2 regions of the Peribacillus suis genome follow, and region 2 is predicted to be linked to the other one. Evidence: a T-box and tRNA genes for the amino acid it is inferred to sense, from the RefSeq annotation. Region 2 holds a T-box; the other holds one or more tRNA genes.
What was found. The T-box of region 2 lies ahead of glyQ (glycine--tRNA ligase subunit alpha). A T-box ahead of a tRNA ligase gene usually reads a tRNA of that ligase, here a tRNA-Gly.

Region 1 (5,897 bases), 1.9 Mb from region 2:
ACGCGATACCAATACGGCAACAGCGTAGACCAGGAAGAAGAAGCTGGCTGTGCTGACCAGGTCGATTTCAATCGCATAGAAGTTAATATAAGAAAGGACGCTGGAATAACAAAATGCCACTAACAAAGTGATGATTGCAATTGGGACGGCATTCGGTTCAATAAAGCTAGAAAGCTTAAAGCCTTTCACCTCAGCTGTTTTAGTTGAGATCTCTAATTTCGGTACATATATGAAAAGAGCCGTCAGTACCCCGATGATGCCCAAGGCTACACAGAAAATCAATATCACTTGGAAGCTTGTATGCTGACTTAAAGATAGCCCGATGAAAGGTCCGATTGCTGTGGCTAATGTTGCACTCATGCTGAAATAGCCGATTCCCTCCGCTTTACGCGTAATCGGTATGATCTGGGCGACGATCGTTCCAGATGCAGTTCCGGCCATCCCCATTGTAAAACCATGAATTAAGCGGTTGGCGAGGAGGAAAGGAACCCCGAAATCCACAAAGTATAAAAGGGTAGCCAAGGTGAAGAAGACTAATCCGATCAATAATGTATTCTTCCGGCCAATGGCGTTGATGAAGCGACCGATCAAAAGCCGTCCAATCAATGAACCGATGATGAAAATTCCGGTAATGAGTCCTGCCTGGCTCGTGGTAGCACCATATTCTTCTACGGCATAGACCCCGATCGTGACCATTAATAAATAAAAGATTAACGTAATGAAAAAGTTGACGGAAGAAACGATGATAAAATCTTTCGTCCATAATTTTGGTTTAGCAGCTTGTTGCAATTTTTTGTCTCCTCACTTTATAAGTTTATTTCTTATGCTTTCCATGACGCGTATAGCTTCTTGTTGCTCAGCCTCCGAAACGCCTATCAGGATGTCCTGTTCGAATCGGTCAATCGTTACACGCACTTCCAGATAAACGGTTCTCCCCAGCTCAGTAAGATGCATGATTTTTTCACGCTTATCCTTACCAGGAATCTGTTCAACGTACCCGAGTTCTTCTAAGCGGTTAATCGTCCTTGTGACGGTCGGTTTTTCCACACCTTGATAATTGGATAACTCTACAAGCGTCGAAGGTCCGTCATTAAATAGGCGATATAAGATCGTCCATTGGGCCCTGTATAGATGGTGTTTACCAAGCTGTATATTGAGGTTGTTTTCAAAGGGTCTATATAACAACATTAGTTGATGGAAGAATTTACGATATGTCTCGATTTTTATTGCCTCCTCACCGATAATAGTTACCCTTGGTAACTATAGTAGTGTACCAGATATGGTAATGGTCTGTATAGTGCTATTTTTCTTGTTTTGTGGATTGGGAAATTCATTTGATGCAAAATAAGAAAGTTTAGGATTTACAAATAGGGCTACATATAGAATAGTATTGGAAAAAGTAAGCAGAAACTTTGACCGTTAATCTGCATCAATGCTACGCTAACTTTTCTATAGTATGTAATAAAAATCAAGGAGGAACATGCATGACACAATCAACGCAACAAACGATCACACTGGCAAACCGTCCAAAAGGGATGCCTTCCAAAGAAGATTTCAAATTTGTGGAGAGTGAAGTTCCCTCACCGAAAGAAAATCAGATTTTAGTACGGACGCTTTATTTATCCGTTGATCCTTATATGCGTGGAAGAATGCAAGATACTAAATCCTATATTGCCCCATTTGAGTTGAATAAAGTCATTACTGGTGGCGTCGTGGCTGAAGTGGTGGAATCCAAATCGTCCAGCTTCAAGCAAGGCGATGTCGTTGTGGGAAATATCGACTGGGCGGAATATACGGTCGTGAATGAAAAGCAAGTCAGGGTGATTGATCCTAAAGTGGCACCAATCACGACTCATTTAGGCATACTGGGCATGACGGGATTGACTGCATACTTTGGGTTACTGGATATCGGTAAACCGCAAGAAGGCGAAACGGTCGTCGTTTCCGGAGCGGCTGGAGCCGTCGGTTCTGTCGTTGGACAGATCGCAAAAATCAAAGGTGCCAAGGTAGTGGGGATTGCCGGTTCGGATGAGAAAATAGAGTATTTAACAAAAGAACTGGGCTTTGACGGAGCTGTTAATTATAAGAAGGAAAGTTTTGAAACGGATTTGAAGAATGCAGTCCCTGATGGAGTCGATGTGTATTACGATAATGTTGGCGGCGAAGTAACGGATGCCGTTTTCAAACTGTTAAATATGAATGCGCGTATCCCATTATGTGGTGCAATCTCTTCTTATAATGCAGAAGGTAAAGATTTTGGGCCACGCCTGCAATCGGCCATGATCAAAACGAGCGCACTTATGAAAGGCTTCACGGTCGGGAATTATGCAGATCGTTTCCAAGAAGGAGCTTCAGATTTGGGGCAGTGGCTGCAACAAGGTAAACTGAAGTACGAAGAAACCATTGTGGAAGGGTTCGAAAACACCCCTGAGGCATTCTTGGACTTATTTAAAGGAAAGAACCTAGGGAAGCAGCTTGTCAAAGTTGCCGATCCAGAATACGCAGTTCTTTAAGTTTTTATACTGGGCATAGTGGAGGGAGACCTTTACTATGCTTTTTTTTATGGTCCATGAAAGGGAACAAGTTAACTATTTTATAGGGAATGCACGAAATATGTGTAAAAATGCCATATTTCGTTATAAAATGTACATACAGACAGAAAGGGTGAGAGATGATGTCAAATGTTGTGAAATTTCGAGATTTTTTAATGCGTGAAAAAATCCATATGAATGAGTTCAAAGAGGAAGATATCACCTTTTTCAGAGTGGAACAGAAGTTGAAGGATGGATGGAAGGTCCTGTTAGTCTTTTCATTTAATCAAGATGAAAAAGTGGCGGATTTATTTTGTTTTAATGTAACGGAGCTAAAGAATCCCGATAAGAAGGCAGCCGTTCATACGTTATTAAATGAATATAATGCTCAATTCCGATTTTCAAAGTTATATGAGGAAAATGGGACGATTTCGATTCGCTATTCGTATTCCCTTGATGGTGAATTTTTACCGGACTTGGCATTCCGAAAGCTGATCATGTTGCTTGAAACAGCGGAACAAGTTTATCCAAGGCTTATGGAAGTGATCTGGTCTTAATGTTTGGAAGAATCCTTTTGCCGGGAACTTTTTAACATCTTTATTGGGCCGAAACATATACTAATTCTATCTCCAGGAATTATTATTATTTTTTTTGAAAAGACTATTGCACTTTTGTGAAATTAGCTATATAATTATTTTTGTTGTTAGTAATTCGACAAAATTCTACAAGGATATGCGGGTGTAGTTTAGTGGTAAAACCTCAGCCTTCCAAGCTGATGATGAGGGTTCGATTCCCTTCACCCGCTCCAATTATACATACTCATAACGCAGGGTTTCGTTACCTGGAGAACGAAGCTTTGCGTTTTTTATTTTCAAACAATAAGTGGGTATGAAAAAAGTTTCATTTAATGGTTGCATATTTTTCTATTAAGCTATATAATTATTTTATTAGTTAATTCGACAAAATTCTACAAGAATATGCGGGTGTAGTTTAGTGGTAAAACCTCAGCCTTCCAAGCTGATGATGAGGGTTCGATTCCCTTCACCCGCTCCAATCATACATACTCATAACGCAGGGTTTCGTTACTTGGAGAACGAAGCTTTGCGTTTTTTATATTTTTGAACAGAAATCCTACTGATTACAGCAGGATTTCTTTTTATTGTACAAATTTGTAAGTACCTGTTCTTTTGCCTATAATTTAGGTGAGCGCAAATGGAGGAATGAGGTTGTACATGGATAAGAAGCTGAATGTGAAATCATTTTTTTCCTTGTTAAAATCGGAAAAACTGCCAATGGGAATGGTGTTATTTGTCGTAGTGTTAAGTTTGGTGGAAACGGTAGCGAGTCTCGTCGTCCCGTTGGTTACGAAGAATCTGGTTGATATGATATCTGGAAGCGGGATCGAGCGAACAACGATATTCCTTTTACTAGGAGCTTTTATTGTCCAGACCGTTGCGGGAGGTTTTTCCTTCTACTTTTTGAGCTATATCGGTGAAAATGTTGTAGCTGGAATCCGTCGGAAATTATGGGATCATATTTTACAATTGCCCGTATCGTTTTTTGATTCCCATCAGTCCGGTGAAACGCTTAGCCGGATCACTCAGGATACGAATACGATTAAGACGATCATCACGAATCATTTCGTGACATTCATTTCAGGAATCATATCGATTATCGGGTCGATCATCATCTTATTCCTGTTGGACTGGAGGATGACGGTCATCATGCTCAGCATCGTACCACTATCCATGCTGATCCTGATTCCGCTTGGGCGGAAGATGTATAAAGTCTCTAAGCAGACGCAGGATGAAATGGCCACCTTCAGCGGAAATCTAGGGAGGGTCCTAGGCGAGGTCCGTCTAGTGAAGTCGCATAATGGCGAAGAGTTGGAACGTGAAAAAGGCAATCGTGGCGTTGGTGAGCTCTTTCGTTTTGGATTGAAGGAGGCTAGGATCCAAGCCATCATTTCCCCCTTCATGACGACAATCATGATGGTGATTCTCGTGATCCTTATTGGATATGGGGGAGTTCGGGTGGCTTCTGGTGCACTGACAGCGGGGACACTTGTTGCCATCATTATTTATATGATCCAAATCATCGTGCCCTTTAGTCAGATGGCCTCATTTTTTACGGCATTTCAAAAGGCGATGGGAGCGACGGAACGAATCCAGGGCGTCCTTTCAATACCTGGTGAAACCTATGAGGGGAAGCATGACACATTGGTCACAGCTGATCTGACGTTTAAGGATGTATCATTTTCCTATCAAGCGTCTAAGCCCATTTTAAATGATCTATCGTTTACGGTTCCTGCCAACAAGACGGTCGCCCTGGTGGGACCCAGCGGTGGTGGGAAGACGACGATATTTTCGTTAATTGAACGTTTTTATGAACCCACGAATGGGATGGTCTCGTTGGGAACGGTGCCAATTAAGGATATTGAACTTTCCATATGGCGGTCGCAAATTGGGTATGTGTCACAGGAAAGTCCAATCATGACGGGGACGATAAAAGAAAATATAGCGTACGGGCTAGGCCGTCAAGTTGAAATGGATGAAATCATCGAAGCAGCAAAGATGGCAAATGCCAACCAGTTTATCGAAAGGCTTCCGGATGGCTTTGATACGGAGGTAGGGGAAAGAGGCGTGAAGTTATCGGGTGGTCAACGGCAGCGGATTGCCATTGCCCGGGCTGTGTTGCGCAATCCGAAAATCCTGCTATTGGACGAAGCGACATCCAATCTCGATAGTGAATCGGAACTTCTTGTTCAGCATGCTATCAAGAACCTGATGGCAGGCAGGACGACCCTGATCATTGCCCATCGGCTGTCGACGGTCATTGATGCGGATCGATTACTGGTTGTGGAAGAAGGACGGATTACTGGTGCGGGGACACATGAAGAATTGCTTGCAAGTCATGGCTTGTATCGAAAGCTCGCCACGCAGCAATTGCAACTGCAGAATTGAGCACTTCAGGGGAGTAGCCTCCGAATCTGTTAAAAAATACACAAAAAAAACATGAGCCATTATCTCGATATGACTCATGTTTTTGCATTATCCTTCTAGGACGGAAAAAGATCCTTCTCCGCCGTGAATCTCGAGGAACATATCCATCAATGACTTTGTGAGCTGTTCGGCTTCTTTGATGGGTGTCTTTGCTTGTAAATAGATGATCTGGATGGCATGTTTGGTGTCTTCGGTGACCTTCGTCCGTTCCGAATCGACGTAGGGACTCCCGAATGCGCCGTCATCATCAGCTGAAACGATCATGTTTTCCATCGAGTTCACCCGTCCGTTCAATCCAGGATAATGGTCCATACTTCCGCCAATTTTAATGGAGAGATCACCTGATAATGCGTCTGCATCATAG
Region 2 (5,897 bases):
TATTGAAATTTTTCTATCATAAGGCATGTAAGGAAGATGAAGCGACACGCGAAGTCGACTACCGGTATCCGGGGCCTATGGCGAAAATGAAGGAAGTGGCCGTCATTGGAATTGCAGATAGTGTTGAGGCTGCAGTCAGGTCGATGAAGCATCCTACACCCGAGAAGATCGAGGAACTGGTAAGTTTCATAATCAGTGACCGGATTCAAGACGGTCAATTTGATGAATGTGACATTACTATGAGAGAATTAAGTATCGTAAAGCATTCGCTTTGTGAATCGCTGAATGGTATCTTCCACTCAAGGATCGAGTATCCTGACATGGATAAATTAGGACAGAAGGTGAAAAAATGATTTTAACAATGGATTTAATCGATGAAACGAACGAAGTGACGGAAAAAGGGCAGCAGCTTGTTGAAAGCATTTTGCAATTTGCCGCCAATAAAGAGAATATCGAAGAAGGTACGGAACTATCCGTCACTTTTGTCGACAACAAAAGGATTCAGGAGATTAATAAAGAATACCGTAATAAGGATTCGGCTACCGATGTCATTTCTTTTGCACTGGAAGAGATGGGGGAGGAAGAAGTCGAGATTATCGGGGCGGAAATGCCTCGTATGCTTGGTGATATCATCATTTCAATTGAACGCACAAAAGAGCAGGCCGAGGAGTATGGACACTCTTTTGACCGCGAACTTGGCTTTTTAGCCCTACATGGTTTTCTTCATTTGCTAGGCTATGACCATATGACTGAAGAAGATGAAAAAGTGATGTTTTCTAGACAAAAGGAGATATTGGGGGAATATGGGCTCTCGAGAGAAGGGTAAGCCAAGGTATCCACTCGTAAAAAGCTTTTCATTTGCTTGTCAAGGGATTTTGGAAGCGGTACGGACCGAGCGAAACATACAGATCCATTTCGTGGTGATGGCAGCCGTCGTGTTCTTTGGTTGGTATTTTTCATTGAACGGAATGGAATGGTTGTTTATTTTGACGGCAATTGCTGGTACGATTGCATTAGAACTAGTGAATTCGGCCATTGAACGGGTTGTTGATTTAGTGACAGACCAAATCCATCCTCTTGCCAAGCAGGCAAAAGATATTGCAGCCGGGGCTGTATTCATATATGCTATATTTTCTATAATAGTTGGATTGATTATTTTTTTGCCAAAGTTGGGTATGTAGGTTCTTTTATTCATCCAATGTAGAGGGGGAATTGTATAATGAATACGAATGAATTGATTGAAGAAGCTAAAAAAGCTAGAGAAAAGGCTTATGTCCCTTATTCAAAGTTTAAAGTGGGAGCTGCTTTATTGACTGCCGATGGTAAGGTATATCATGGCTGTAATATTGAAAATGCAGCATACAGCATGTGCAACTGCGCGGAAAGAACTGCATTATTCAGTGCCTATGCGCATAATGACAAGCAGTTTAGCAAACTTGCGGTCGTAGCGGACACGGACCGACCGGTATCCCCATGCGGAGCCTGCAGACAAGTCATTTCAGAACTATGTGAACCGGATATGATGGTTGTTTTAACCAACTTGAATGGTGATACTAAAGAATTAACAGTACAGGAATTGCTTCCAGGAGCTTTTTCACCGGAGGATTTAAATGAATAAATTAGTTAGCGATACACAGGTAAAAGGATATAAATCAGGATTTATATCCATCATCGGCCGTCCAAATGTCGGCAAGAGCACGTTTTTGAACCGTGTAATCGGTCAAAAAATCGCAATCATGAGCGACAAGCCTCAAACGACAAGAAATAAAGTTCAAGGTGTACTTACACAAAATGATTCACAAATGATCTTCATTGATACACCGGGCATTCATAAACCTAAGCATAAGCTTGGGGACTTTATGATGAAGGTTGCGACGAATACCTTGAAAGAGGTCGATCTGATTCTATTCATGATTAATGCTGAAGAGGGCTACGGTCGTGGAGATGAGTTTATCATTGAAAAGCTACAATCGGTTAAAACACCCGTTTTCCTTGTAGTCAATAAAATTGATACGATGCATCCTGATGACCTTCTGCCCATCATTGAAAAGTACCAAAAGCTGTATCCTTTTGCAGCAGTGGTGCCTATTTCAGCTCTTGAAGGTAATAATGTCGATACATTGCTCGCCCAAATCAAGGAACATCTTCCTGAAGGGCCGCAGTTTTACCCAGCCGATCAAGTAACGGATCATCCGGAGCGTTTCATCATTTCTGAATTGGTCCGCGAAAAGGTTCTGCACTTAACTCGTGAAGAGATTCCACATTCCGTGGCTGTTGTGATTGACTCAATCAAAAAAATGGATAACAGTGACACAATCAATGTTATGGCGACCATCATTGTCGAGAGGGATTCCCAAAAAGGAATTGTCATCGGTAAGCAAGGGAAAATGCTGAAAGAAGTCGGTAGCCGCGCGAGAGTCGACATTGAGAACCTATTGGGCTCTAAGGTTTTCCTTGAGCTATGGGTCAAAGTCCAGAAAGATTGGCGTAATAAAGCAAGTCAGCTTCGTGATTTTGGATTTGATGAGAAAGAATATTAATTAACAAATTTTACGCTTCATGAAAGTGTGAAAAACGGTCAAGCTAATCATTAAGGACGGATATTTATCTGATATTGCTAGTCATAATGAAGGGTGGGCTTTATATGTTGGATTTTACCTGGGAGTTATTTAGTGAGACAGGTAATGTGGACACCTATTTACTTTATAAGGAGATAGAAGTCGAAAGGCAGGAAAGACCATTAGTATCGAATGAAGAGCTAGCTGATATTGATTTTCCTGTTTCTTAAGGATTAGCTAAGGCGAGTATGGGTGGTGTCTTTTATGCTTCAGAAATGTGAAGGCATTGTCATTAGAAGGACGGCATATGGAGAAAACAATAAAATTATAACGATTTATACCCGAGAGCTAGGGAAAATAGGGGTCATGGCTAGAGGTGCGAGCAAGCCAAATAGCAGGCTTGCCGCCGTGACCCAGCTTTTTTGCTCCGGGTATTTCCTTGTTTCGACATCTAGTGGACTTGGAAGCCTTCAGCAGGGGGAAATGGTTGACTCGCTTCGTTTTATCAGGGAGGATCTTTTCGCCACTGCCTATGCTTCCTATATCGTCGAATTGCTCGATAAGAGTGTGGACGATAAAAAACCAAATCCATATCTGTTTGAATTGCTTTCACAAACTTTACATTACATAAATGAAGAATACGACACTGAGGTTTTGAAATTCATTTTTGAAATGAAAATGCTTCCTGTAAATGGAATCAACCCGGTTTTGAACCAATGTGCCGTTTGTGGGGAGACCGAAGGGGAATTTGCTTTCTCCCTAAGGGAAGCCGGGTTTATTTGTCACCGATGTTTGGACAAGGACCCTTATCATTATAAAATTTCTCCTTCTGCGGTGAAACTTCTGAGGATCTTTTATTATTTTGATTTATCCAGGCTTGGTAACATATCTGTTAAACCGGAAACTAAAAGGGAATTGTCAAAAATCATTGATGCCTATTATGAGGAATATTCAGGGTTACATCTGAAGTCCAAAAAGTTTCTCAAACAGATTGATTCGATGAAAGATATGTTTTAGGTTCGAACTATTGACATTCCGGTTTTGTTTGTATAAAATTTTAATCATCAAAATAAGAAGAATGCGTCGATGGAAGAGAGTACCTGTTTTAATTCATAAAAGCGAACCCGGGATGGTGCAAGCCGGGATATGAAGACACAGGGAAGGGCGTTCCGGAGCATGATTAGGTTTGAAAAGAGGCCGTTTCATAACGGCAATTAGGGTGGAACCGCGGGTAAACTCTCGTCCCTATGCATTACGCATAGGGACGGGAGTTTTTTGTTTGCCTTGAGGAATCCTAGGCAAAAGATACTTCCCGCCCCTGAATCTGAAATTTAGTAAGCCGCTTTAAATAATCTGGAGGTGTACGATGAATATTCAAAATATGATTTTAACTTTGCAAAAGCATTGGTCTGAGCAAGGCTGTATCTTAATGAATGCTTATGATGTCGAAAAAGGTGCCGGGACGATGAGTCCTTATACCTTCCTTAGAGCAATTGGGCCAGAACCTTGGAGTGTTGCTTACGTGGAGCCTTCAAGACGTCCTGCAGACGGCCGGTATGGAGAGAATCCTAACCGTCTTTATCAACATCATCAATTTCAAGTGATCATGAAGCCTTCTCCGGATAATATTCAAGAACTTTATTTGGAGTCATTACGGAAGCTAGGCATCAATCCATTGGAGCACGACATTCGCTTTGTTGAGGATAACTGGGAAAATCCATCCCTTGGCTGTGCGGGTCTAGGATGGGAAGTATGGTTGGATGGAATGGAGATTACCCAATTCACCTATTTCCAGCAAGTTGGTGGACTAGAGTGTAAACCAGTCTCCGTCGAAATTACATACGGAATTGAACGTTTGGCTTCTTACATCCAAGACAAAGAAAATGTCTTTGAACTTGAATGGACGGATGGATTTACTGTTCGTGACATCTTTGGTCAACCGGAATACGAGCATTCGAAATATACATTCGAGACATCCAACCTTGATATGCTGTTCGAGCTTTTCACGATGTATGAAAAGGAAGCTCATCGTCAAATGGAGGAAGGTCTTGTACATCCGGCTTATGACTATGTATTGAAGTGTTCCCATACGTTTAATCTGCTGGATGCCAGAGGTGCCATTTCAGTAACGGAAAGAACGGGTTATATTGCCCGTTGTCGTAATTTAGCGCGTAAGGTTGCCAAAACTTTTTATGAAGAGCGGGAAAAATTAGGCTTCCCGATCCTGAAAGTGAAAGGGGAGAAAACAAATGAGCAAGCGTGATTTGTTATTGGAAATTGGGTTGGAGGAGCTACCGGCTCGATTTGTTACAGCTTCTATGAAACAGTTATCCGACAAAGTACAAAAGTGGTTGACACAAAAAGCGATTGAATTTGGTGAAGTCGAAGCATTTTCAACACCAAGACGTTTGGCGATATTGGTAAAAGATGTTGCGGAATCACAAAAGGACATTGAAGAAGAAGCAAAAGGACCGGCTAAGAAGATCGCTTTGGACGCCGAAGGCAACTGGTCTAAAGCAGCGTTAGGTTTTGTAAGAGGACAAGGCATGACGGCTGAGGATATTTATTTCAAAGAACTTAAAGGTGTGGAATATGTCCATGTGAATAAATTCATCAAGGGGCAACCGACGGCTCAGTTATTGGCGGAACTACAAGAAATCATAACTGGCATGACCTTCCCGAAAAATATGCGTTGGGCCAATCAGGACCTTCGCTTCGTCCGTCCGATTAAATGGTTAATTGCTTTGTTTGGTAAAGAAGTAGTACCTTTTACCATAGCTGAAGTAGAAACAGGCCGAGAAACGAAAGGTCATCGCTTTTTAGGTGAAAGTACAGTTATCGAAACTCCTGACCAGTATGAAAAGTCACTTAACGAACAATTTGTCATGGTCAATCCAGACAAACGCCGTACCGTGATCTTAGATCAAATCAAAAACCTGGAACAGGAGAATGGCTGGATCATCCCGGTCGATGAAAATCTTCTGGAAGAGGTAAATAACTTGGTTGAATATCCAACGGTGTTATTTGGCCGTTTTGAAGAAGAATTCCTTGAATTGCCTTCTCAGGTGCTGATTACATCGATGAAGGAACATCAACGGTATTTCCCTGTAAAAGATCAAGATGGAAAGTTGCTTCCTTTCTTCGTGACCGTTCGAAATGGGGATGACCGTCACCTGGATATGGTATCGAAAGGGAACGAAAAAGTATTGCGTGCCCGTTTATCGGATGCAGCTTTCTTCTACAAAGAAGATCAGAAAAAAGAGATTGCTGATGCTTTGAAAAAGCTGGATAGCATCGTTTACCATGAAGAAATCGGTACTCTAGCCGAGAAAACTGAAC

Region 1: it encodes a tRNA-Gly, which carries the amino acid that the T-box ahead of glyQ (glycine--tRNA ligase subunit alpha) is inferred to sense. The anticodon was not compared.

The regions. Positions count from the first base shown of each region.
Region 1 covers NZ_CM182019.1:780,494-786,390, forward strand. The annotation lists gene AC503W_RS03815 (MFS transporter) at 1-789, opposite strand, end outside; gene AC503W_RS03820 (MarR family winged helix-turn-helix transcriptional regulator) at 802-1,188, opposite strand; gene curA (NADPH-dependent curcumin/dihydrocurcumin reductase) at 1,485-2,513, shown strand; gene AC503W_RS03830 (YbjN domain-containing protein) at 2,708-3,088, shown strand; tRNA gene AC503W_RS03835 (tRNA-Gly) at 3,266-3,339, shown strand; tRNA gene AC503W_RS03840 (tRNA-Gly) at 3,511-3,584, shown strand; gene AC503W_RS03845 (ABC transporter ATP-binding protein) at 3,764-5,494, shown strand; gene AC503W_RS03850 (B3/B4 domain-containing protein) at 5,582-5,897, opposite strand, start outside.
Region 2 covers NZ_CM182019.1:2,694,911-2,700,807, reverse strand. The annotation lists gene AC503W_RS13185 (HD family phosphohydrolase) at 1-353, shown strand, start outside; gene ybeY (rRNA maturation RNase YbeY) at 350-826, shown strand; gene AC503W_RS13175 (diacylglycerol kinase family protein) at 804-1,181, shown strand; gene AC503W_RS13170 (cytidine deaminase) at 1,220-1,618, shown strand; gene era (GTPase Era) at 1,611-2,540, shown strand; gene AC503W_RS13160 (YqzL family protein) at 2,645-2,788, shown strand; gene recO (DNA repair protein RecO) at 2,823-3,575, shown strand; T-box leader at 3,633-3,808, shown strand; gene glyQ (glycine--tRNA ligase subunit alpha) at 3,925-4,821, shown strand; gene glyS (glycine--tRNA ligase subunit beta) at 4,808-5,897, shown strand, end outside.